DNA from 3 places in the Halomonas tibetensis genome. Region 2 is predicted to be linked to each of the others. Evidence: predicted binding sites of a transcription regulator. Region 2 holds the regulator's gene; each other region holds the start of a gene.
The links. Region 2 encodes sigma-54, which starts transcription at its own class of promoters, with help from an activator protein. Its sites were predicted from a motif close to TGGCACNNNNNTTGCTNT; they were not measured.
Positions count from the first base shown of each region.

Region 1 (7,620 bases), on a different contig from region 2:
GGCGGTGATGCAGGCGCCGATGCGCCTCGGCGAAGAGCGCCTCAGCGTATCGATGAGTATCGGCCTGACGCTCTACCGCGACCACGAGACGACCCTCGACGATATCCTGCAGCAGGCCGACATGGCGCTGTTCCAGGCCAAGGCGGCGGGTCGCAACGTCATGGCCTTTTTCGACCCCGAGATGCAGGTGCGCCTGCAGGCCCGTGCGCGACTCGAGACGGATCTGCGCCAGGCGCTGCCCAACGATGAGCTGCGCCTGCACTACCAACCTCAGGTGGACGAGCGAGGTGCCGTTGTCGGTGTCGAGGCGCTGCTGCGTTGGCAGCATCCCGTGCGCGGCCTGGTGTCGCCCGATGAGTTCATTCCCCTGGCCGAGGAGAACCAGCTGATCGTGCCGATCGGCCACTGGGTACTGGAGGCCGCCTGCCGGCAGCTGGCGGCCTGGGCCGCAGATCCGGCGCGGGCGGTGATGAGCCTCTCGGTCAACGTCAGCCCAAGACAGTTCCGCGAACCGGATTTCGTCAAGCGCGTGCTGGAGATCCTCGAGGCGACCGGCGCCCCGGCCTCCCGCCTCAAGCTCGAGGTGACCGAGAGCCTGCTGCTCGAGGCCCGGGACGAGGCGCGCAGCCGGATTCTGGAGCTCCGTGAGTGGGGCGTGCGCTTTGCGCTGGACGACTTCGGCACCGGCTACTCCTCGCTGGCCTATCTCAAGCGGCTGCCGCTGGACCAGCTCAAGATCGACCAGTCCTTCGTGCGCGACCTGTTGGAGGATGAGGCCAGCGAGGCGATCGTCGCCAGTACCATCGCCCTGGCTCAGAGCCTGCAGCTGGAGGTGGTCGCCGAAGGCGTGGAGACCGTAGCGCAGCGAGACTGGCTGCTGGCGCATGGCTGCCGAATCCTGCAGGGCTACCTGTTTGGGCGGCCGGTGCCGGTGGAGGCCCTCGAACTCGATGGCTGAGGCAAGGCGTCAGCCATCGCCGTCGTGGAGATGCGCCTCGGCCTCGGGGGCGCTCTGATAGATATGCGGGGCCACGGCCCGCGCCTCCAGGGCATGGCCCAGCTTGCGGCGCATGAAGCCGCTGGTGGTATAGCGGGTGACCCGGGTATAGAAACGCTCCTCCAGGCCACGCACCATCTCGGTGTAGGCCCCCAGCACTGCGTCGTCGATGCGGCAGTGATCGTAGTTGACCACCGCATAGACTCGCCGGCCGAGCGGGGCTAACCGCGCCTCCACCTCTCGTTCGATGGCGTTCACGTCGGCCTGGGTGTCCACGCGCAGGTTCTCGAAGTCGATAAACAGCACTTCGTCCGCCGCATCCAAGTGGAAGCGCTGGGCCAGCGGGCGCTCAAGCAGCGTCTCGCGCAGGCCCATTGGTGCTTCCTGGAAGATGCGCGGGTCCATCACCTGCGGCGGTTCGGGCATCAGCGGCGTGAAGCCCATCTGCGCGAGAATGTCGCGCTCGAGTTCCACTCCCGGAGCGATCTCGACGAGGGCGAGGCCCTTGGGCGTCAGCGCAAAGACGCACCGCTCGGTCACGTAAAGTACCGGCTTGCCGTCGGCGGCGGCCAGGGCGCCGCTGAAGGTGCGCTGCTCCACCTCGCCGACAAACTTGGGGTGGCCGCCCGCGGGCAGGCGCAGGGCGCCGTCGATCACCACAAGCTCCTCTCGGCAGGCTGTAAAGGTACCCATGAACACCACGCGGCGGGCGTTCTGGCTGATGTTGATGAAGCCGCCGGCACCGGCCAGGCGGTTACCGAAGCGCGAGACGTTGACGTTGCCGGCGGCATCGGCCTGGGCCATGCCGAGGAAGGCGATATCCAGGCCGCCGCCGTCGTAGAAATCGAACTGGGCGGGCTGGTCGATGATCGCCTGGGTGTTGAGGGCGGCGCCGAAGTCGAGCCCGCCGGCGGGCAGGCCGCCGATCACCCCGGGTTCGGCGGTCAGCGTCACCAGTTCCAACATGCGTTCTTCGCTGGCCACCGCGCCGACCCCTTCCGGCATGCCGATGCCCAGGTTCACCACGCTGTTGGGCGTAAGCTCGAAGGCGGCGCGGCGGGCGATGATCTTGCGCGCGGAGAGGGCCATGGGCTCCGGCGCGACCATGGGTGCCCTGATCTCGCCGGAGTAGGCCGGGTTGTAGAGGGTGCGGAAGGTCTGCCAGTGGTGCTCGGGTTCGTCGCACACCACCACGCAGTCGACCAGCACCCCGGGAATCCGCACCTCCTTGGGGTGCAGGGTGCCGGACTCGGCCAGCCGCTCCACCTGCACGATCACCAGGCCCCCCGAGTTGTGCACCGCGGTGGCGATGGCCAGCGCCTCCAGCACCAGCGCCTCGCGCTCCATGGTCACGTTGCCCAGGGTGTCGGCGGTGGTACCGCGCAGCAGCGCCACCTGCAGCGGCAGCGCCGGGTAGAAGAGGGTCTCCGCGCCGTCGATTATCAGCAGCCGTACTCGCTCCTCGGTGCTGATGGCGTTGATTCGTCCGCCTTCCAGACGCGGGTCGACGAAGGTGCCGAGTCCCACCCGGGTGAGAGTGCCGGGCTTGCCGGCGGCGATGTCGCGGAACAGGTGGGAGATCACCCCCTGGGGCAGGTTCCAGGCCTGAATGTGCCCCTCGATGGCCAGCTTCTGCAGCGTCGGCACCAGCCCCCAGTGGCCGCCGATCACCCTGGCCACGAGCCCTTCATGGCCGAAATGATTCAGTCCGCGGGTCTTGCCGTCGCCTTGGCCGGCGGCATACATCAGGGTGAGGTCGCGCGGCGACCCGCTCTCCAGGAAACGCGCCTCCAGGGCCACCGCCAGGTGTTCGGCAAAGCCGATGCCGACGAAGCCGCCGGTGGCCACGGCGTCGCCGTCGCGAATCAACTCCACTGCCTCGCGGGCGGAGACCACCTTGCCCTTGGGGCTGAAGGGACGGTCGGTGAGCAGCGGGTGAGTGCGGCGTTCCATGGCGGGAGACCTCTCGGCGTGCGTTGTCGTTGTTGTTGTCGTGCGAGGCGCTCTCTGGCGACCTGACGCTACGTTAGCACGCTGCTCCGTTGAGCGAGGGGCGGGGCATTTGCCAAGCGTTTCTCTCTGCCTGATACTGTATGGAATTACAGTATTCAGGGAGATGTTCATGTCGTTCTTGCTTCGAACGAGGGTTCGCGTCGTCGGGCGCGCCGCCAGCGAGGGGGTGGGGCCGCTCCGCCCGCTGATGGGCTGTCGGGTGCGGGCAGGCTTTCCCAGCCCCGCCGACGATCATCTGGATGCGGAGATCGACCTGCATGCCTACGTGGTGAAGCGCCCGGCGGCCACCTACTTTGTGCGCGCCGAGGGCGATTCCATGCTCGGCGACGGCATTCACCACGGTGACCTGCTGGTGGTGGACCGCAGTCTGGAGCCGCTTCCGGGCCGGGTGATTGTCATCGCTCTGGAGGGGGAGCCCACCGTCAAACGCCTGGAGCAGCACGGCGCGGCGGTGTGGCTGGTGGCCAGCAACCCGCGCTTCGCGCCGATTCCCCTGGCCGGGCGCGAGTGCGAGGTGTGGGGCGTGGTCACCCATGTGCTCCATGATCTGTTGGGGCGGGCGCCATGATTGCCCTGGTCGACGGCAACAACTTCTACGTGAGCTGCGAGCGGGTCTTCGACCCGCGCCTGGCCGGGCGGCCGGTGGGGGTGCTCTCCAATAACGACGGTTGCGTGGTGGCACGCTCCCAGGAGCTCAAGGCGCTTGGCGTGGCCATGGGCGCGCCTTTGCACCTGCTGCCGCCCGCTGTGCGCCGCCAGGCGGTGCTGCTCTCCAGCAACTATGCGCTCTATGGCGACATGTCGCGACGGGTCAACCAGGTGCTGACGGAGTTCTCGCCGGACGTGGAGCCCTACTCCATCGACGAGAGTTTCGTGGGTTTCGACGGCTTTCCCGAGGAGGCGCTGGAGGCTCATTGTCGTGCCCTGCGCGAGACCGTGGGCCGCTGGACCGGCATTCCCGTGGGGGTGGGCCTGGCGCCGACTCGGGTGCTGGCCAAGCTGGCCAACCGCCTGGCCAAGCGCGAGCCGGCCTTCGAAGGAGTCTGCCGCCTGGATGCCGACGATGAGGCGACCCGTCGGACGCTCGCGGCCTGTCCGGTGGAGGATCTCTGGGGTGTGGCTCGGCGCAGCGCCGAGCGGCTGGCACTGATGGGCATCACCACCGCCTGGGAGCTGCGCGAGGCCGACCCACGCTGGGTGCGAAGCCGCTTTTCGGTGGTGATGGAGCGCCTCGTCTGGGAACTGCGCGGCCGCTCGGCCATCGTGCTCGAGGACATGAGTGAGCCGCGCCGACGCCTGCTGGTGTCGCGCTCCTTTGGCCGGCTCACCGGCGAGCGCCACGAACTGGAGGCGGCGGTCCGCCAGCACGCGGCCCGCGCCGGCGAGAAGCTGCGCCGCCAGGGCAGCCTGGCCCGGGCGGTGCAGGTGTTCCTCCGTACCCACCCCTTCCTGGCCGGTGAACCCCAGTACCGCAACGCCGCCCTGGTGGCGCTGCCCAGTCCCAGCGCCGACAGCCGCGAGCTGCTGGCGGCGGCCAACCGCGCTCTGGAGGCCATCTTCCTCGAGGGCTACCGCTACCAGAAATGCGGGGTGATGCTGCTCGACCTGGTAGACGCCGAGTGCACTCAGCCCTCGCTGCTGGAGACGCCGGATGATGATGCACGCCGCGCACGCAGCCAACGTCTGATGGCCACCCTGGATCGGCTCAACCGCGAGATGGGGCGCGATACGGTGCGCTTCGGCCTGCCCCGCCAGGGCAATGCCTGGACGCTGCGCTGCGAGCATCGCACGCCCCGCTACACCACGCGCTGGGGCGAGCTGATGCGAGTCAAGACGGGTTGAGCAGCGTCCTGGCACAATGGGACTGTTAGGCAAGGCAAGGCAAGGCAAGCCGCGAGACACGGATCGCGAGTTGGCTACACTGAAGTGCCTAGGCACCTTCAGGTAACGGGAGTCGCGCGGGTTGCCTGGTTCATCATCGTCGAGGAGAGCGACTTATGCGCATGCAGAGAAAGAGTGTCATCGTCACCGGTGGGGCCAGCGGTATCGGTCTGGCCAGCGTGGAGCGCTGCCTGGAGGAAGGCGCCAGCGTGGTCATCGCCGACCTCGAGGAGAGCGAAGGAGCCTCACACGCGGCGGCACTGGACGGAAAGCACGCCGGGCGTTGCCTGTTCAAGGCCTGCGACGTCACCGACACCGCACAGGTCGGCCGCCTGTTTGCGGAGACCGTGGAGGAGCTCGGCGGCGTGGACGCGGTGTTCAACAACGCCGGCATCGGCGGCATCGCGCCCTCCGACGAGGTCGGCGACGAGGAGTTCTTGCGCATCATCGACATCAACCTCAACGGCGTTTTCCGGGTCGCCCGGGCTGCGCTCAGGGTGATGTATCGGCAAGGCAGTGGCAGTCTCGTCAACTGCGCCTCCATCCTTGGCGTGTTCGGACAGTCCCAGGCTGCCGCCTACACCGCCGCAAAGGGGGGGGTGGTCAACATGACCCGTAGCCTGGCTATCGAAGCTGCTCCGAAGGGCGTGCGGGTCAATGCCATCGGCCCCGGCTATATCGATACGCCGCTGCTCGAGGCACTGGATGACGACATGATTCAGGGGCTGATCAGCCTGCATCCCATCGGCCGCCTGGGCCGTCCGGAGGAGGTGGCCAACGGCTTCCTGTTTCTGGCCAGCGACGAGGCCAGCTTCGTCACCGGCACTACCCTGATGGTCGACGGGGGCTTTACCGCCGGCAAGTCTTGAGGAGCCATGACGAGCGCCAGTTATGGTCAGTTGAGCAGGCGCTCGACCTCTTCCAGCAGGGCGTCGCTCTGGGCATAAAGTTCCGGCAGCCCATCGATGGCCTGCTGTTCTTCGCCGCTGTCCTGCAGGGCACACAAGCTCTCCGCCAGCCGATGTATCTGCTGGTGCAGACTGTCCAGTTCGTCGATGTCCGAACCCCGAGAATCACGGAGCTGATCGAGCCAGTAGCAGAAGTGGCAGCGTGACGGATCAAGCGGAGGGTGTTCGAGGCCCTCCGACGTGAGCGCTGACACAAGCCGCCGGACCCAATCGCGGTGCTCGATGCTGGCATAGAGCAGAGGCCTCGAGTTGTGATCGATGATCGGCAGGCCGGACCAGTGCGCCGGGGGTTGCCAGTGCAGCAGCCATGCTGGGATCGCCTCGGGCGGCATGGGGCGGGCAATGCCGAAGCCCTGGGCAAACTCACAGCCCACGCGCAGCAGCATGTCGCCGTGGCGAACGGTTTCCACGCCCTCGGCGATCACCTGCCGGTCGAAGGCGATTGCCAGGCTCAGCACCCCTTCGAGGATCTTGAGATCCTCAGGGTTGTCGAGGATATCGCGCACGAAGCTCTGGTCGATCTTGATGGTGCCGGCCGGCAGGCGTTTCAGGTAGGTCAGTGAGGAATAGCCGGTCCCGAAGTCATCCAGCGAGACCTCAATGCCGATTTCACGGGCTCCTTCGAGCAGGCTGGAGACCAGCGCCAGATCGCCGAGGGTGCTGGTCTCGAGGATCTCCAGCTCCAGCGTGCCGGGGGCCAACTCGGGATGTCGGTCAAGCAGGGATCTCAGACGCGGTACGAGATCCCTCTGGCGCAGCTGGCGAGCGCTGACGTTGACGCTGACGGGCAGCTCGACCCCCGCGGACTTCCAAGTGGCCGCCTGGGCCAAGGCGGTGCCGATTACCCATTCGCCGAGCGCTTCCGACAGGGGGTGGTCCTCGATCACCGGGAGGAACTGGGCCGGTGACATCAGCCCATTTTCGGGATGTTGCCAGCGCACCAGCGCCTCGACCCCAATGACTCTGCCAGTGCGCATATGGACCTTGGGCTGGTAATGAAGGATGAACTCGCCTTGCTGCAGGCCTTGCTGGATACGCTCCAGGGTCTCGTTATGGCTGCGGATGCTGCGGTCGTGGTCGGCATCGAAGAGGTGGTAGCGGCCCTTGCCGGCCAGCTTGGCCTGGTACATGGCCTGGTCGGCCTGACGCAACAGCTGGTCCGCTTCGATGGGATCGGACTGGGGGTAGAAGGTCACGCCGAGGCTGGCGGTAACCTGAAGTTCATGGAACTCATACCAGACGGGCAGGCAGGTGGCTTCCAGCAGGCGCTGGAAAATGGCGGTGGCGGAGGACTCGTCGTCCAGGTCCAGCAAGACGGCCACAAACTCGTCGCCTCCCAATCTCGACAGGGTATCGCCCTCACGCATGATCGCTTTCATGCGACGAGACAGGGTGATCAGCAGCTGGTCGCCGGCGGCATGGCCGTAGCGGTCATTGATGTGCTTGAAGCCGTCCAGGTCCAGATAGGCCACCGCCAGGTGGCGCCCCTGGCGATGTTCCTGGGCCATGGCCTGGTGCAGGCGGTCGGCCAGCAGCACACGATTGGGAAGCCCGGTCAAGGCATCGTAGTGGGCCAGGTGTTCGAGCTGCTGTTCGTGTTCCTTGAGCAGGGTGATATCGGTGGAGATGCCCAGTAGCCCGGTGATCCCTCCGTCGTTGTCATCATCGCGGATTGGGGTCTTGAGCTCCAGATAGACTCGTTTACTTTTCGAGTCGCTGACAGTGATTTCCTCGGTGGTCGACTCGCCATTAAATACCCGA
Region 1 is NZ_JBHRSQ010000007.1:182,353-189,972, forward strand. It holds gene ACFODV_RS03700 (bifunctional diguanylate cyclase/phosphodiesterase) at 1-958, shown strand, start outside; gene ACFODV_RS03705 (acyl CoA:acetate/3-ketoacid CoA transferase) at 968-2,950, opposite strand; gene ACFODV_RS03710 (LexA family protein) at 3,120-3,578, shown strand; gene ACFODV_RS03715 (Y-family DNA polymerase) at 3,575-4,852, shown strand; gene ACFODV_RS03720 (SDR family NAD(P)-dependent oxidoreductase) at 5,008-5,760, shown strand; gene ACFODV_RS03725 (EAL domain-containing protein) at 5,787-7,620, opposite strand, start outside.
Region 1: ACFODV_RS03705 (acyl CoA:acetate/3-ketoacid CoA transferase) is a predicted target of sigma-54. The motif match lies at 3,041-3,058, and genes of this name have one in related genera.

Region 2 (7,620 bases):
CGCCCCCGACGCCCGGGATACCGATGCCGGTGAGATTCCCGACATGCCTTTGCCCCGGGCGCTCGCGTGGCTGGCGGGGACGCTGGTGTTACTTGCCGTCGGTTCCCGGGCCGTGGTGTGGGGCGCCGGCGAAATAGCCCGCGGCTTGGGCGTCAGCGAACTGGTCATCGGCCTGACCGTGGTCGCCATCGGAACCAGCCTGCCGGAGCTGGCCGCCTGCGTGGCTAGCGCGCTCAAGCGCCACCACGACATCGCCATCGGCAACGTGATCGGCTCCAACCTCTTCAACCTTCTCGTCGTGCTACCCATTCCCGGCCTGCTGGCTCCCGGGCCCAGCGATCCCGCGGCTGCGGGACGCGACTATCCAGTGATGCTGGCGCTGACCCTGGCTCTCGGCATGCTGCTGCTGTGGCAGCGCCGTGGGCGAATCGGAAGACTCCCCGGCGCCCTGCTGGCAACCAGCTATCTGGGGTATCTGAGCTGGATCGGCCTGGCCAGCCTCGGCGCCGCCACTTGAGTGAACCCGCGCAACAGGCAACAATCATTGTCATGACCCAACAGACTCCCAAGCACATAGACCCTTCCTCGCTGCGCGACAGCGCCAGACGCACCCTGCGGCTCGAGCAGCAGGCCATCGGTGCATTGATAGAGCGCCTCGACGCCGACTTCGATCGCGCCTGCGAGTTGATACTTGCCTGCCACGGCCGCGTGATCGTCACCGGCATGGGCAAGTCTGGCCACATCGCCGGCAAGATCGCCGCCACACTGGCCAGCACCGGCACACCGTCTTTCTTTGTGCACCCTGGTGAGGCCAGCCATGGCGACCTGGGGATGATCACCCCCGGCGACGTGGTGCTGGCTCTCTCCAACTCCGGTGAGACCGGCGAAGTGACCGCCCTGCTGCCGCTGCTCAAGCGCATGGGCGTGCCGCTGATCAGCATGACCGGGCGCCCCGCCTCCACGCTCGGGCGCCATGCCGAGGCTCACCTCGACGCCAGAGTGGAACGCGAAGCGTGCCCGCTCGACCTGGCACCCACCGCCTCTACCACCGCCGCCCTGGCGCTGGGAGATGCCCTGGCGGTGGCGCTGCTGGAGTCCCGCGGCTTTACCGCCGAGGAGTTCGCCCTCTCCCATCCTGGTGGCAGCCTCGGCAAACGGCTGCTGCTGCGGGTGGGCGACCTGATGCACGAGGGGGCACGGCTGCCAACCGTACCGCTGGGCAGCCCGCTGCGCGACGCCCTGCTAGAGATCACTCGCCAGGGGCTCGGCTTCACCTGCGTGGTGGACGAACAGGGCCTGCTGGCCGGGGTCTACACGGACGGTGACCTTCGCCGCACCCTGGACCAGCACAATGATCTGTCTGGCCTGACCGTCGATGAGGTGATGACCCGCCCCGGCAAACGGGTGGCATCGGGAATGCTGGCCGCCGAGGCCGTCAAGCTGATGGAAGACCACCGCATTTCTGCCCTGGCAGTCGTCGACGAGACGGGCCACCCGGTGGGCGCCCTGCATATGCACGACCTGCTCGCCAGCGGTGTCATCTGATTCCCATTCACCGACCCGGAGCTTTTATGCCCCACAACCTCCCGCTGCAAGACCCCCGCCTGGTGGACCGCCTGCGCCGCATCCGTCTGCTGGCACTGGACGTCGACGGCGTGCTCACCGACGGCCAGCTTTACTTCCAGGCCGACGGCACCGAGATCAAGGCGTTCAACGTCCAGGACGGCCATGGCCTCAAGCTGCTCAAGCGCGCCGGCATCGTGGTGGCCCTGATCACCGGCCGCGACTCGCCCATGGTGAGTCACCGCGCCGCGGCGCTGGGGATCCAGCACGTTTTCCAGGGGGTGGAAAAGAAGCTGCCTGTGCTGCGCGACCTCTGCACGCGACTCGATCTGGAGTTTGATCAGGTGGCCTTTTGCGGCGACGACATGCCAGACGTGGGCGCCATCCGCCGCGCCGGCGTGGGCATCAGCGTTCCCAATGCCCCCGAATACATCCGCAAGCACGCCGACTGGGTGACCGTAAAGGGTGGCGGCCAGGGAGCGGCCCGCGAGATCTGCGACACCCTTCTCAAGGCCCAGGGCCACTGGGACGCGGTACTCGACACCTACCTGCACGGGGCCGGTTGAGCACATGGCCCTGCCTCAGCCGTCGTTTCGGGTCTGGCTTTTCCTGGTGCTGCTGGCGCTGGGCGGCGTGATGGCACTCCTCGACACGAGCAGCGTCCGTGAGCCCGGGGCGGTGCCTCGTGACGCGGCCGGCGAACCCGACTTCTACCTGGAGGGTGCGCGACTGACACGCTTCGACGACGAAGGAAGCGCTCATCAGCGGGTCGAGACTCCACGACTGGTGCACACGCCCCATGATGACGTCACTCGCCTCGAGACCCCTGACGCCCGACTCGTCGACAACGCAGGCAGGGTGTGGCTCGCCGAGGCCGACCGCGGTGTGCTGGGCCCGGGCGGCAATCCGCTGACGCTCTCAGGCAGCGCTCGGCTTCACGCCCCCGAGGATCGCTGGCAACTCGACACCGAGGTGCTTCACTATGATGCCAACAGCGGCCACGCCTGGAGTGACACGCCTGCCCTGCTGCGCCAGCCCCCCCAGCGCATGAGTGGGGAGCGCTTCGACGCCTGGCTCCATGACAATCGCGCCCGGCTAACCGACAATGTCCGCGGTCACCATCCGCCCGAGACACGAGAGGACCCCCAGCCATGATGCAAATCTCCGCCCTGCTGCTCTGCCTGCTGCTGTCGCTGACTGCCGGACCGGCTCTCGGCCAGGGTAGCGACGCCGAGGCCCCCATCGAGGTAGAGGCCAATCAGCTAAACCTGGACGACCGCGCCGGTACCGCCGTCTACATCGGCGCCGTGGACATCCGCCAGGGCAGCATGCGCCTGACCGGTGATCGGGTGGAGATCGAGCGAAACGCCCAGGGTCAGCTCTCCCGGGCCATCGCCACCGGCGAACGCGCCTATCTGGAGCAGCAGCCCGACCCAAGCGAACCCCTGGTCCGTGGGTGGGGACGCACCATCATCTACCACGTGGCTGAACGACGCATGGAACTGATCGACCGCGCCGAGCTGCATCAAGGCGGCGACACCTTCGACGGCGGCTACCTCGAGTACTTCCTCGATCGACGGGTGGTGCATGCGCGCAGCGAGGGCGAAGGCGTCGAGGGACGCCAGCGCATTCGCATGACCCTCCAGCCCGAGCAGTAAGGCGGCCCATGAAAACCCTCTATGCCCGCCATCTTGCCAAGAGCTACAAGCGCCGCCGCGTGGTCAAGGACATCAATCTGGCCATCCGCCAAGGCAGCATCGTCGGCTTGCTCGGCCCCAACGGCGCCGGCAAGACCACTTCCTTCTACATGATCGTAGGGCTGGTGCGCGCTGACGCCGGTGAAGTCGCCATCGACGACCTGGATCTGACGCGGGCGGCCATGCACGAACGCGCCCGAGCCGGCATCGGCTATCTGCCCCAGGAAGCGTCGATCTTTCGCAAACTCTCCGTGGCCGACAACATCATGGCGATCCTCGAGACCCGCAAGGACCTCGATCGCGAGGGGCGCCGGGCACGCCTCGAGCAGCTGCTTGAAGAGTTCCATGTGACCCATATTCGCGGCAATCTCGGAATGAGCCTATCCGGCGGAGAGAGACGGCGGGTCGAAATTGCCAGAGCCCTGGCGACGGAACCAGCGTTTATCCTGCTCGACGAGCCCTTCGCCGGCGTCGACCCCATCTCGGTGGGCGAGATCAAGGGGGTCATCCGACAGCTCAAGGCCCGCGGCATCGGCGTGCTGATCACGGACCACAACGTGCGCGAGACCCTCGACATCTGCGATACCGCCTATATCGTCGGCGATGGCCAGATCATCGCCGAAGGCAACGCCGAGGAGATTCTCGCCAATCAGCGTGTCCGCGAGGTTTACCTGGGCCAGGACTTCCGTCTCTGACCATGCCTTCACCTGGCCATAATCCTTTATCGACACCACTCTCACGACACAATCCCATGATAAGCCAGTCGTTATCCCATGACGGCATGCTGCTTGCGGCTGGCACAGTAGTTGCAAAGCCAACGCTTGCAAGCCCACAGCACCCGGGCTAGGGTGATGCTTTCCGGCCACTTCCCGGCATACGAGGGCAGACCGTCACGATGGCCATGAAAGCCTCCCTGCAGCTACGCGTCGGCACTCAGCTGACCATGACGCCCCAACTCCAGCAGGCCATCGCCCTGCTGCAGCTCTCTACCCTCGATCTTCGCCAGGAGATTCAGCAGGCCCTGGAATCCAACCCTCTGCTCGAATTAGAGGAGGATTTTGGCGAGCAGGCGGTGACCGAGACGCCAGAGGATGACTGGGCCAGCGAGATCCCGGATGAACTCGTCACCGACAGCGAGTGGTCGGACACCTATCAAGATCTGGGCGTTCCCGCCGGCAGCGGCGAGGGCCCAGACTTCGAGCGCGAAGCAGCGGGCCAGAGTCTCCAGGGGCACCTGACCTGGCAGTTGGCGATGACCGACCTGGATCCGAGGGAGCGCCAGGTCGCCGAGAGCCTGATCGATGCCGTAGACGCCGCCGGCTATCTTGCTCAACCCCTGGATGAGATCCGCGACGGCCTCAGAGCCCAGGGGCTAGGGGGCCTGCGCAGCGCAGAGGTCGAGCAGGTGCTGCTGCGATTGCAGCAGTTCGAGCCCACCGGCGTTTTCGCCAGGGACCTGCGCGAGTGCCTGATGCTGCAGCTCGCCGCCCTGCCCGACGACACTCCCCTGCTGCCCCAGTCGCGTCGCCTGGTCCGCCAGTTCCTCGAGGCCCTGGCCGGGGACGATCGTCGTCTGCTCAAGCGACGCCTGGGCCTGGACGACGACGCTCTCGACACGGCCATCGCCGTGGTGCGCTCCCTGGACCCCCGGCCCGGAAGCGCCTATTCCGACGTCGAGAACGACTACGTGATCCCCGATCTGGTGGCGCGCCACGATAACCGCGGCTGGCACGTGGAGCTCAATCCCGAGGCGCTGCCGAAGCTGCGCATCCAGCCCGACTATGCCGCGCTGATCCGCCGTGCGGACAAGAGCCAGGATAACCAGTTTCTCAAGGACCACCTCCAAGAAGCGCGCTGGCTGATGAAGAGTCTCTCAAGCCGCAACGACACTTTGCTGCGGGTGGGACGAGAGATCATGGTCCGCCAGCTCGGTTTTCTCGAGCGCGGCGAGGAGTCGATGAAACCCTTGATTCTCGCCGACATTGCCCAGGTCGTGGAGATGCATGAATCGACCATCTCCCGGGTCACCACCCAGAAATATATCCACACCCCGCGGGGCGTGTTCGAGCTGAAGTACTTCTTTTCCAGCCACGTCGGCGGCAACGGCGAGGGTGATGCCCACTCCAGCACCGCCATCCGCGCCAGGATCCGCAAGCTGATCCTGGAAGAGCCGCCCCGCAAGCCGCTGTCCGACAGCAAACTGGTGACCCTGCTCGACGAGGCCGGCATCCAGGTGGCGAGGAGGACGGTGGCGAAGTACCGGGAGGCCATGGGCATCCCCTCCTCCAGCGATCGCAAACGACTTCGATGACCGACATCAGGCCTGTTAAGACGGCGGCGGCACGAGGGGTATGCAAGGCAGGAAAAAGGGTTACAATCGATTCATAACCAACGACCAAGGAGCGTCTCATGCAAGTCAATATCACCGGCCATCATGTGGAACTGACCGATGCCCTGCGTGGCTATGTGGACGAGAAACTGGCTCGCGTGGAGCGCCACTACGACAACATCACCAACGTGCATGTAACCCTGTCCGTAGAAAAGGAGCGTCAGCACGCCGCCTGCACCCTGCATGCTGCCGGTGCCGACCTGCATGCCGAAGCCCAGGATATTGATATGTATGCTGCCATCGATGCCCTGGCCGACAAGCTTGACCGCCAGCTGGTCAAGCACAAGGAAAAGACTCAGGCCCGCGCTCAAGGCGCCGGCGCTCGCTGAGTCTGCCATGTCACTTGAAACCATCCTGCCCCCGGAGCGCATCCTGTTCAGTGTCCCCGGGGGCAGCAAGAAGCGAGTGCTGGAATTCTTCAGCACCTTTATCGCCCAGAATACGCCCAGCCTCGACAGCCAGGAGGTGTTCAGCCGTCTAATTGGCCGTGAGCGCCTGGGCAGCACCGGCATCGGCAACGGTGTGGCTATTCCCCACGCTCGCAACCCGCACTGCAAGTCTCCCATTGCCGGGTTCCTGAAACTCGCCGAGCCGGTGGATTTCGACGCCATCGACGGTGAGCCGGTCGACCTGGTCTTCGTGCTGCTGGTACCCGAGGAGGCCGAAGATGCTCATCTGGCCCTGCTTGCCCAGGTAGCGGGCGTCATGAACGACGCCGAGACACGTAGCGGGCTGCGCAAGAGTGAAAGCCAGCGCGAGCTACACGAACGGCTTATCGAGGCGATCCGACGACAGGGGTAAATGCCCCGCGGGCCACCCGGCCAGATTGACGACCAGGAGACCCCCATGCAGCTCGTGATCATCAGCGGTCGTTCCGGCTCAGGCAAGTCGATCGCGCTGCAGGCCCTTGAAGACCTGGGCTACTATGCCATTGACAACCTGCCGGCCGTATTGCTCGGCTCCCTGGTCGACGAGCTCAAGGGACCGGAATCGCCACGCTCTTCCATCGCCGTCAGCATCGATGCGCGCAATCTTCCCCAGGCACTTCAGCGCTTCCCCAGCCTGCTTGAGGAAGTGCGTGCCCGAGGTATTGACTGCCAGGTGATCTATCTGACCACCGATGCCCGTATCCTGCTGGAGCGCTACTCGGAAACGCGCCGCCGCCATCCGCTGACTCGAGACAGCGAAATGACACTGGCCGAAGCCATCGACTCGGAAGAGCTGGCACTCTCCGGAATCCGCGACCTGGCAGACCTTGTCATCGATACGTCTCGACTCTCGGTCCATGAGTTGCGTGGTCGTATCGCCGACCAGGTGGCCAGCCATCAGCCCGACCAGCTCACTCTGACCATCGAGTCTTTCGGCTTCAAACGCGGCGTACCACCGGATGCCGACCTGGTGTTCGACGCCCGCTGTTTACCCAATCCCTACTGGGATCCGCAGCTGCGTGCCAGCACCGGTCGTGACCCGGAAGTCGTCGCCTTTCTGGAGAGCTATGCGCTGGTCGATGAGATGCGCCACGATATTCAAGCCTGGGTAGAGCGATGGCTGCCCGCCTATCTGGCCAGCCACCGCAGCTACCTGACGGTGGCCATCGGCTGTACGGGGGGGCAGCATCGCTCGGTCTACCTGGCGGAGCGCCTGGCCGCCAGCCTGGCCATCTCTCACCCCTTGGTCCGGCTGCGCCACCGCGAACTGGGTATCAACCACTCTTTACCCGTGTCCTCGCCGCCGGAACGGACGGCAATCGTCACACCTCATCAAGGACGTTGAGCGTGCCGCAACGCAAGCTGACCCTGACCAACCGGCGTGGCCTGCACGCCCGCGCCGCCACCAAACTGGTGCAGTGCTGCCAGCCCTTCGATGCTTGCATCAGCGTGGAGAACGGCTCCCTTCAGGGCGACGCTGCCAACATCATGTCGCTGCTGATGCTGGCCGCTCCCTGCGGCACCGAACTCACCGTCAGTGCCG
Region 2 is NZ_JBHRSQ010000006.1:202,778-210,397, forward strand. It holds gene ACFODV_RS01980 (calcium/sodium antiporter) at 1-517, shown strand, start outside; gene ACFODV_RS01985 (KpsF/GutQ family sugar-phosphate isomerase) at 550-1,545, shown strand; gene ACFODV_RS01990 (KdsC family phosphatase) at 1,572-2,129, shown strand; gene lptC (LPS export ABC transporter periplasmic protein LptC) at 2,134-2,718, shown strand; gene lptA (lipopolysaccharide transport periplasmic protein LptA) at 2,715-3,221, shown strand; gene lptB (LPS export ABC transporter ATP-binding protein) at 3,230-3,955, shown strand; gene ACFODV_RS02010 (RNA polymerase factor sigma-54) at 4,156-5,571, shown strand; gene hpf (ribosome hibernation-promoting factor, HPF/YfiA family) at 5,670-5,978, shown strand; gene ptsN (PTS IIA-like nitrogen regulatory protein PtsN) at 5,986-6,450, shown strand; gene rapZ (RNase adapter RapZ) at 6,496-7,422, shown strand; gene ACFODV_RS02030 (HPr family phosphocarrier protein) at 7,425-7,620, shown strand, end outside.

Region 3 (7,620 bases), on a different contig from region 2:
AACGCACTACTCGCCTGGAGCAACTGCCGGGCCACGCCGACTAGGGTGATACCGTCAGGTGCGACATCTTTCAGTATCTCTCAGTCACCCCGCAGCCGGCCGCCCATCTCTTGGGCCAGATCCACAGCGTAGTGGTCGGTCATGCCACCGATGAAATCCAGCATGCGCCGATAGCTGTCGTAGAGCGACCATGAGGGGCGCGGGGTGTTCTCACCGATGAGCGCCAGCACCCGCTGGTGCTTGAAGGTTGAGCGCCCGGTATGGTGAAGCTCGTGGGCCGCCCCGATAAAGGCCTCCAGCAGGATGCCAAGCGTGGTGTAAGCGCCGATCTCCAGCTTGGCCTTGCGTTCGTTCTGGAAGATCCGCTCCCGGGCCAGCTGCTTGGCGGCCTTGACGCCCCAATCCAGATCCGGATGGCAGAGTTCCAGTAGATCCTGCCGCAGGCGCCCGCCCAGCAGCTCCGCCTCATGCTCCACGAAGACCGCGCCCACGTCGTTCACCGCTCGCTCCATGGCCGCCCCGCGAAGGGCGGCGATGCGCCGTCGCTGGGAGACGCCGTGGCGCTGCATTCCCGCATAGTCTGCCGGCTCGCCACCGGCGATCTGGATCAGCACCTCGGCGACCTCCTCGAAGCGCAGGATACCCATCTCCAGGCCATCCTCCAGATCGAGAAGCGCATAGCAGATATCGTCGGCGGCCTCCACCAGCCAGGCCAGCGGGTGTCGACACCAGCGCCCTGCACCCTGGGGCAGCAGCCCCAACCGCTCGGTCACCTCGACCAGCAGCTCCCGCTCGCTCTGATAGCAGCCAAACTTGCCGGCCGTACCACCGTGCTCCACCGTCCAGGGATACTTGAGCAGAGTCCCCAGTGTCGCCGTGGTCAGCCGCATGCCGCCGCGGAACTGGTTGTATTCGACCTGAGTGACGATGCGAAAACCCTGGGCGTTGCCCTCATAGGTGAGCAGGTCCTGCCGCTCGAGATCCGAGAGGCCCTCGAGGAGGCCACGGCCGTCGGCGCGGGCGAACCAGTCGCGGATAGCGTACTCCCCGGCATGGCCGAAAGGCGGATTGCCGATGTCGTGTCCCAGGCACGCCGCCTGGACGATTACCCCCATATCCGCCGGAGTGATCCAGCCCGGCAAGCGGCCGCTGAGACGCTCACCGACGATCATGCCCAGCGAGCGTCCCACACAGCCCACTTCCAGGGAGTGGGTCAGGCGGGTGTGAATATGGTCGTTGTCGGTCAGCGGATGCACCTGAGTCTTGCGCCCCAGGCGCCGGAAGGAGCCGGCGAAGACGATGCGATCGTGATCCTTGTGAAAGGGGCTGCGGCCAATCTCGTCGCGGCCGCCACCGGGGCGCTCGTCGCGCCGGTCGTGCAAGCGGCTCGGATCCAGCAGCCGCTCCCAGCTCATCTGCGTCATGGGCATTCTCTCCTTGAGAGGCCCATTCTGGCAGCCCCCGACGCCGCCGCCCAGCCCTGGCACCCGGGAACGCTGCCTGAAGACGATACCGTTCGAGGCGGCTCCATCGACAGGCCTGAGGGAGCTACTCCCCGTCGGCCAGCGCCGGCAGCAGGGTCTTCAATTTCCTCGTCAGCGTATTGCGTCCCCAGCCGAGCAGCTCCGCGGCCTCGCCCTTGCGCCCGCCGGTATGGCGCAGCGCGGTCTCGATGAGTATCCGCTCAAAGTCCGGCACCGCCTCCTCCAGCAGATGGGTATGTCCCGCGGCCAGGGCGCGATCGGCCCAGTCGCGGAACGCCGCCCGCCAGTCGCCGCTGGCCCTGCTGCCGCCGTCACTCCCTCGCAGCTCAGGCGGGAGGTCCTCCACCAGAATCTCGCGCCCGGAGGCCATCACCGTCAGCCATCGACAAGTGTTCTCGAGCTGACGCACATTGCCCGGCCAGGGCAGGCGGGTCAGGTGGGTCTCGGCCTCGGGGGTCAGCACTTTGATATCGGTGGAGAGTTCCTTGGCCGCCTCGGCCAGGAAATGGCGGGCCAGTTGGGGGATGTCTTCGCGCCGCTCGGCCAGTTTCGGCAGGTGCACACGAATCACGTTGAGCCGATGGAAAAGATCCTCGCGGAAACGCCCATCATCCACCAGGCTCTCGAGGTTCTGATGGGTGGCAGCGATGATGCGCACATCCACCTTCACCGGCATATGACCGCCGACCCGATAGAACTCGCCGTCGGCCAGCACGCGCAGCAGACGGGTCTGGGTCTCGGCGGGCATGTCGCCGATCTCGTCCAGGAACAGAGTGCCACCGTCAGCTTGTTCGAAGCGCCCCTGGCGCTGGGCGGCCGCACCGGTGAAGGCCCCCTTTTCGTGGCCGAACAGCTCCGACTCGATCAGGTCCCTGGGGATCGCGGCCATATTCAGCGCAATGAAGGGCTTGCCGGCACGCGGACTGTGCTGATGCAGGGCTCGGGCGACCCGCTCCTTGCCGGTACCCGACTCGCCGTTGATCAGCACCGTGATATGCGAGTGCGACAGACGGCCGATGGCGCGAAAAACCTCCTGCATGGCCGGCGCCTCGCCGATGATCTCGGCGCCCAGCCCCTCGGGCACGCTCACCGGGCGCTGACGCTCCCTGGCGTGGGCCACGGCACGACGCACCAGCGCCAGCGCCTCGTCCACATCGAAGGGCTTGGGCAGATACTCGAAGGCACCGCCCTGGTAGGAGGCCACCGCACTGTCCAGGTCGGAGTGGGCGGTCATCACGATCACTGGCAGGTCGGGATGGACCTCGCGCACCCGGGCCATCAGATCCAGACCATCAATGCCCGGCATGCGGATATCAGTGACCAGCACATCGGGAGGAGAGTCGAGCAAGCGCTGCAGGGCCGTATCGGCGCGCTCGATGCACTCAACGTTCAGGTCGGGTTGGGCCAGGGCACGTTCGAGCACCCAGCGGATGGCGCGGTCGTCGTCGACGACCACCACGCGTGCGGCGTCAGTCATGGCGCTTCTCCAGGGGAATCAGCAGTCGGAATTCGGTCTGGCCTGGCACGGAATCACATTCAATCAGGCCCTGGTGCTGGTGAAGGATCGCCTGGGCAATGGAGAGCCCCAGTCCACTGCCCTCGGCGCGGCCGGAGACCATGGGATAGAAGAGCGTTTCGCGCAGCCCATCGGGCACCCCCGGTCCGTTATCGATCACCCCCACCTCGCACACCAGGCGATGCCGCTCCGCCCCCAGGGTGAACTGACGCCGCGCTCGGGTGCGCAGCACCAGCCGAGGCCCTGGCGTTGCGGCCTCGTTCATCGACTCCACGGCATTGCGCGCCACGTTGAGCACCGCCTGGATCATCTGGGCCTCATCGCCGGCCAGGTCGGGCAGGCTGGGGTCATAGTCACGCTCGACCCGCACCTGGGGATGCTCGACAATCATCAGCGAACGCACCCGCTCCAGCACCTTGTGGATATTGAGCGGCTCGTGGCGAGTCATACGGTTGGGGCCGAGCATGGAGTCCACCAGGTCGCGCAGCCGGTCCACCTCCTCGACAATGATCCGGGTAAACTCCTTCAGGTTCGGATCGTCCAGGTCGCGCTCGAGCAGCTGGGCCGCGCCACGAATCCCACCCAGAGGGTTCTTCACCTCGTGGGCCAGACCCCGCGTCAGCACCTTGATGGTTTCCTGGCGGGTCAGCAGCGCTTCCTCTCGAGAGATGCGCATCAGCCGGTCGCGAGGCTCGATTTCCAGCAGCAGCTCTTGGCGGGATAGCGGCGTCACCGTGTAATCCACGGTAAGGGTCTCACCGGCCAACAGAACGAGCCGCGCCTCGCGCTGGGTGAAGGGGTGGAACTCGTCCCGCGCCTTGCCCAGGACCTCACCGAGCCCATCATCGCTCTCCATCAGGGCGCACAGCCGCCCTCCCTTTACCCGGCTGAGGCTGATCGCCAGCAATGCCTCGGCGGCAGGGTTCATCCATTGCAGCCTCAGCTCACCGTCCAGAAGAACCACAGCGGTGGAAAGGTGCTCCATCAAGCGTTGGTACATCGATTCGCCCATGTCGGATCCAGGAGTATCCTTTTCAGGACACCAAGGGTTTGCAAGAAGCGCGCCAGATTTGCGAGGCCCGGGATCACTGGCCGCAGGGCGTCGGTGCGGGATGCTAGTGCACCAAAATAGAGCAAAAGAAAAAGATCTGCACGAAGCAGCGGCCGACACTGGTGCGCCAGGTGCCCCGAGAAGGCTCAACGGTAGGTAGCGTGCTCCTCTTGGCGGCGCAGAGGAGAATCATCCTCGGGCAGTCGACGGACCGGTTCACCGCGACGCAGCGGAGACGGCGTCTCGACGGGTGGTGGCGCCGGTTTCACGGGCCAGGGAGGCCGTTCGCCATCGTGTGGAGAGCGACAGGGCCTCGGACTTCCGTCCGGGCACCACGGCCAGGGCGCCCAGCGCGGGGGCAGCTAATTGGTCGGGCGGTTGACGCTGGCACGATGCACAAAGATGGTGACAGGGGAGCTGCGATGGCGAACAGCACCGCTGCCATCAATAAGCTCAGCCTGTAACACGTGCTCGCCGGGATTCATGTTGGCGACCATGAAGGCTGTGGTATGCATCGCCGTCTGACTCACCCTGCCATTCAGCAGTAAACGCACCCGGTGATCCTCGCGCAGGGCCGGCTCGATGCCCAGTTCCACCGACACGTTGCCAGCCGACCCCACCGGAAAGGCCTGCTCATGGCTGGGCGACAGAATGCGGAAGCTGTCATAGGGCATGAAGGGCTGCCCGGGGGAACCCGTCACGGTTTCCGCTCCGCTGCCCTGCGCGCGCGGTGCGGGCTGGCCGGTGCGCACCTCGCCGGTGGCGGGCACGACCGTTACCGGCGCCAGCTCCACCTGCTCGCCGCCCCGCTCCGGATTATCGGTGAACACCACGTTCCCCTGGGCGTCGGTGGTGCGGTAGATCGTCTGGGCCTGAGCAGCCAGGCTGAAACTCAGCCCTATCGTCAGGATCATCAAGGCCTTGTTCATGGATACCCCCTGCGTACCGCTTTCCTGGCGGTCTGTGGATGGTGTCGCACATTGCTTCATTGGATAGTGAACAAGATAAAGGGGTTCCGCCATGGCGGAACCCCTTTTTGATCAACGCCGGGCGTCGATGCCGTACCAGGGCGCTTTGCCTCTGGCCGCTGCCGTCACCAGCAGCTCGTCGTTAACCGCGAGCTGTTAACAGCTGTAGTACATATCGAATTCGATGGGGTGTGTGGTCATGCGAATGCGCTCCACGTCCTCCATCTTCAGTTCGATGTAGGCGTCGATCATGTCATCGGTAAACACGCCACCCTCGGTAAGGAAGGCGCGGTCCTGGTCCAACGCCTCCAGCGCCTGGTCGAGGCTGTGGGCCACGGTCGGCACGGCCTTGCCCTCTTCCGGCGGCAGGTCATAGAGGTTCTTGTCCATGGCGTCGCCGGGGTGGATCTTGTTCTTGATGCCGTCGATACCGGCCATGAGCATCGCCGAGAAGCACAGGTAGGGGTTGGCGGTCGGATCCGGAAAGCGGAGCTCGACGCGCTTGCCCTTGGGGCTGGCGGTGTAAGGGATGCGGATGGAAGCGGAGCGGTTACGTGCGCTGTAGGCCAGCATCACGGGGGCCTCGAAGCCCGGCACCAGGCGCTTGTAGGAGTTGGTGGAGGCATTGGCGAAGGCGTTCAGGGCACGGGCGTGCTTGATGATACCGCCGATGTAGTAGATCGCCATCTCGGAGAGACCCGCATACTCGTCGCCTGCGAACTGGTTATTTCCCTCCTTCCAAAAGGACTGGTGCACGTGCATGCCGCTGCCGTTGTCGCCAACCAGCGGCTTGGGCATGAAAGTGGCGGTCTTGCCGTAGGCGTGAGCCACATTGTGGATCACGTACTTCATCTCCTGAACCTCGTCGGCCTTCTTGACCAGGGTGTTGAACTTGATCCCGATCTCGTTCTGGCCGGCGTTGGCCACCTCGTGGTGGTGCACCTCGACGGTCTGACCGATGGCCTCAAGGGTGTTGCACATGGCGCCGCGGATGTCGTGGAAACTATCCACCGGGGGCACCGGGAAATAGCCGCCCTTGACGCGCGGACGGTGGGCCAGGTTACCGCCCTCGATAGCACGGTCGGTGGACCAGGCACCTTCTTCAGAGGTGATCTTGTACATGGAGCCCTCGATATCGGACTTCCAATGCACCTCGTCGAAGATAAAGAACTCGGGCTCCGGGCCAAAGAAGGCAGTATCGCCCAGGCCAGTGGATTGCAGGTAGGCCTCGGCGCGCTTGGCGATGGAGCGTGGGTCACGCTCATAGCCCTGCATGGTAGCTGGCTCGATAATGTCGCAGCGCAGCACCAGGGTGGAATCTTCGGTGAAGGGGTCGAGGAAGGCGGTGCCGTCTTCTGGCCGCAGGATCATGTCGGACTCGTTGATGCCTTTCCAGCCAGAGATGGAAGAACCATCGAACATCTGGCCGTTCTCGAAAAACTCCTCGTCCACATCACGGGCCGGAATGGTGACGTGCTGTTCCTTGCCACGGGTGTCGGTGAAGCGCAGATCGACCCACTTCACATCGTGTTCTTCAATCAGGGCGAGAGTCTTGGCAGACATGGTGTCCTCCGGGGTTGAGCTTGGCTCGAAGCCTTGGTGTGTTGCGAAGTTGTAGCATGCCGCAGACGAGCTGCCCACGGTTGCCGGCATTGTTTCCGACGCTACTCACTACTAAGCATACACCATGCCAATGTTGCACCTTGATGCACCATGGATACAGCAAAAATCTGATTTAAAAGAATAAAACAGGAATTTTTGGCGCACCAGACTGAATCAACGACACCTCGGCGTCGTGAGGGGCCATCGGTCAGGTCGATCCAGTGCGCTTTATTTGTGCAACATGACCTGTCAATGCACCAAAAAAGAGCGAAATAGATGCCCAGCCTAACTTATTTGCCCGCCGGGGAGAGGTAACGCGACCACGGCCTGAAACAGATTTTTCCTTCCAGAACCCTTTGATACGCAGACTCACCAACGACTACACTTGCTTACAACGCCATGAGGCGCCAGCAGTGAATTGCTGGCAGCTGGCTAGTGCCCCCATAGTGCGGCCCAATCCCGGAGTTCGCATGATCGATTTCACCGGCTGCATCCTCATCGACGCCCGCAGTGCTGGCTCCTACCTGCCCCGGCAGTTGGCCATTGTCGCGTCACTGGCACGGTCCGACACCACCCCTTTTTCCCTGCGAATTATCGACGACACCGGCGACCCCCGACTGCCATGTATTGCGCACCGTTTCGGCGCCCGTCTGATCAGCGTCTCCTCAGCCCCCCTGGGGCAGCGCCTTAACGACGCCATCGCCCCCTGTATCGGCGAGGTACTGGTCTTCCCCGGCATCGGCGATGCCTCCAGTGCCGAGGTGCTGATGCAACTGGCCATCGAGGTTGCCGCGGGTGAGTTCGATGCCGCCCTGCTTCCGACCCTGCACCGCAGCCCGCTTCAGCGTCTGCTTGTACAAATCAAGCGTCTGCCTCGTGGGGGAGGGCTGTGCCTGACTCATCGCTGGTATGAACGGATCGGCGGCTGCGACCCCAACCACAACAGCGGCGCTCTGGACGAACTGCTGGTGCGCCTGCGCGCCTGTGGCGCCCGGGTGA
Region 3 is NZ_JBHRSQ010000010.1:27,756-35,375, reverse strand. It holds gene ACFODV_RS08035 (nuclease-related domain-containing protein) at 1-44, shown strand, start outside; gene ACFODV_RS08030 (deoxyguanosinetriphosphate triphosphohydrolase) at 81-1,424, opposite strand; gene ntrC (nitrogen regulation protein NR(I)) at 1,549-2,961, opposite strand; gene glnL (nitrogen regulation protein NR(II)) at 2,954-4,000, opposite strand; gene ACFODV_RS08015 (DUF4124 domain-containing protein) at 4,414-4,980, opposite strand; gene glnA (glutamate--ammonia ligase) at 5,176-6,582, opposite strand; gene ACFODV_RS08005 (hypothetical protein) at 7,092-7,620, shown strand, end outside.
Region 3: glnL (nitrogen regulation protein NR(II)) is a predicted target of sigma-54. The motif match lies at 4,050-4,067, and genes of this name have one in related genera.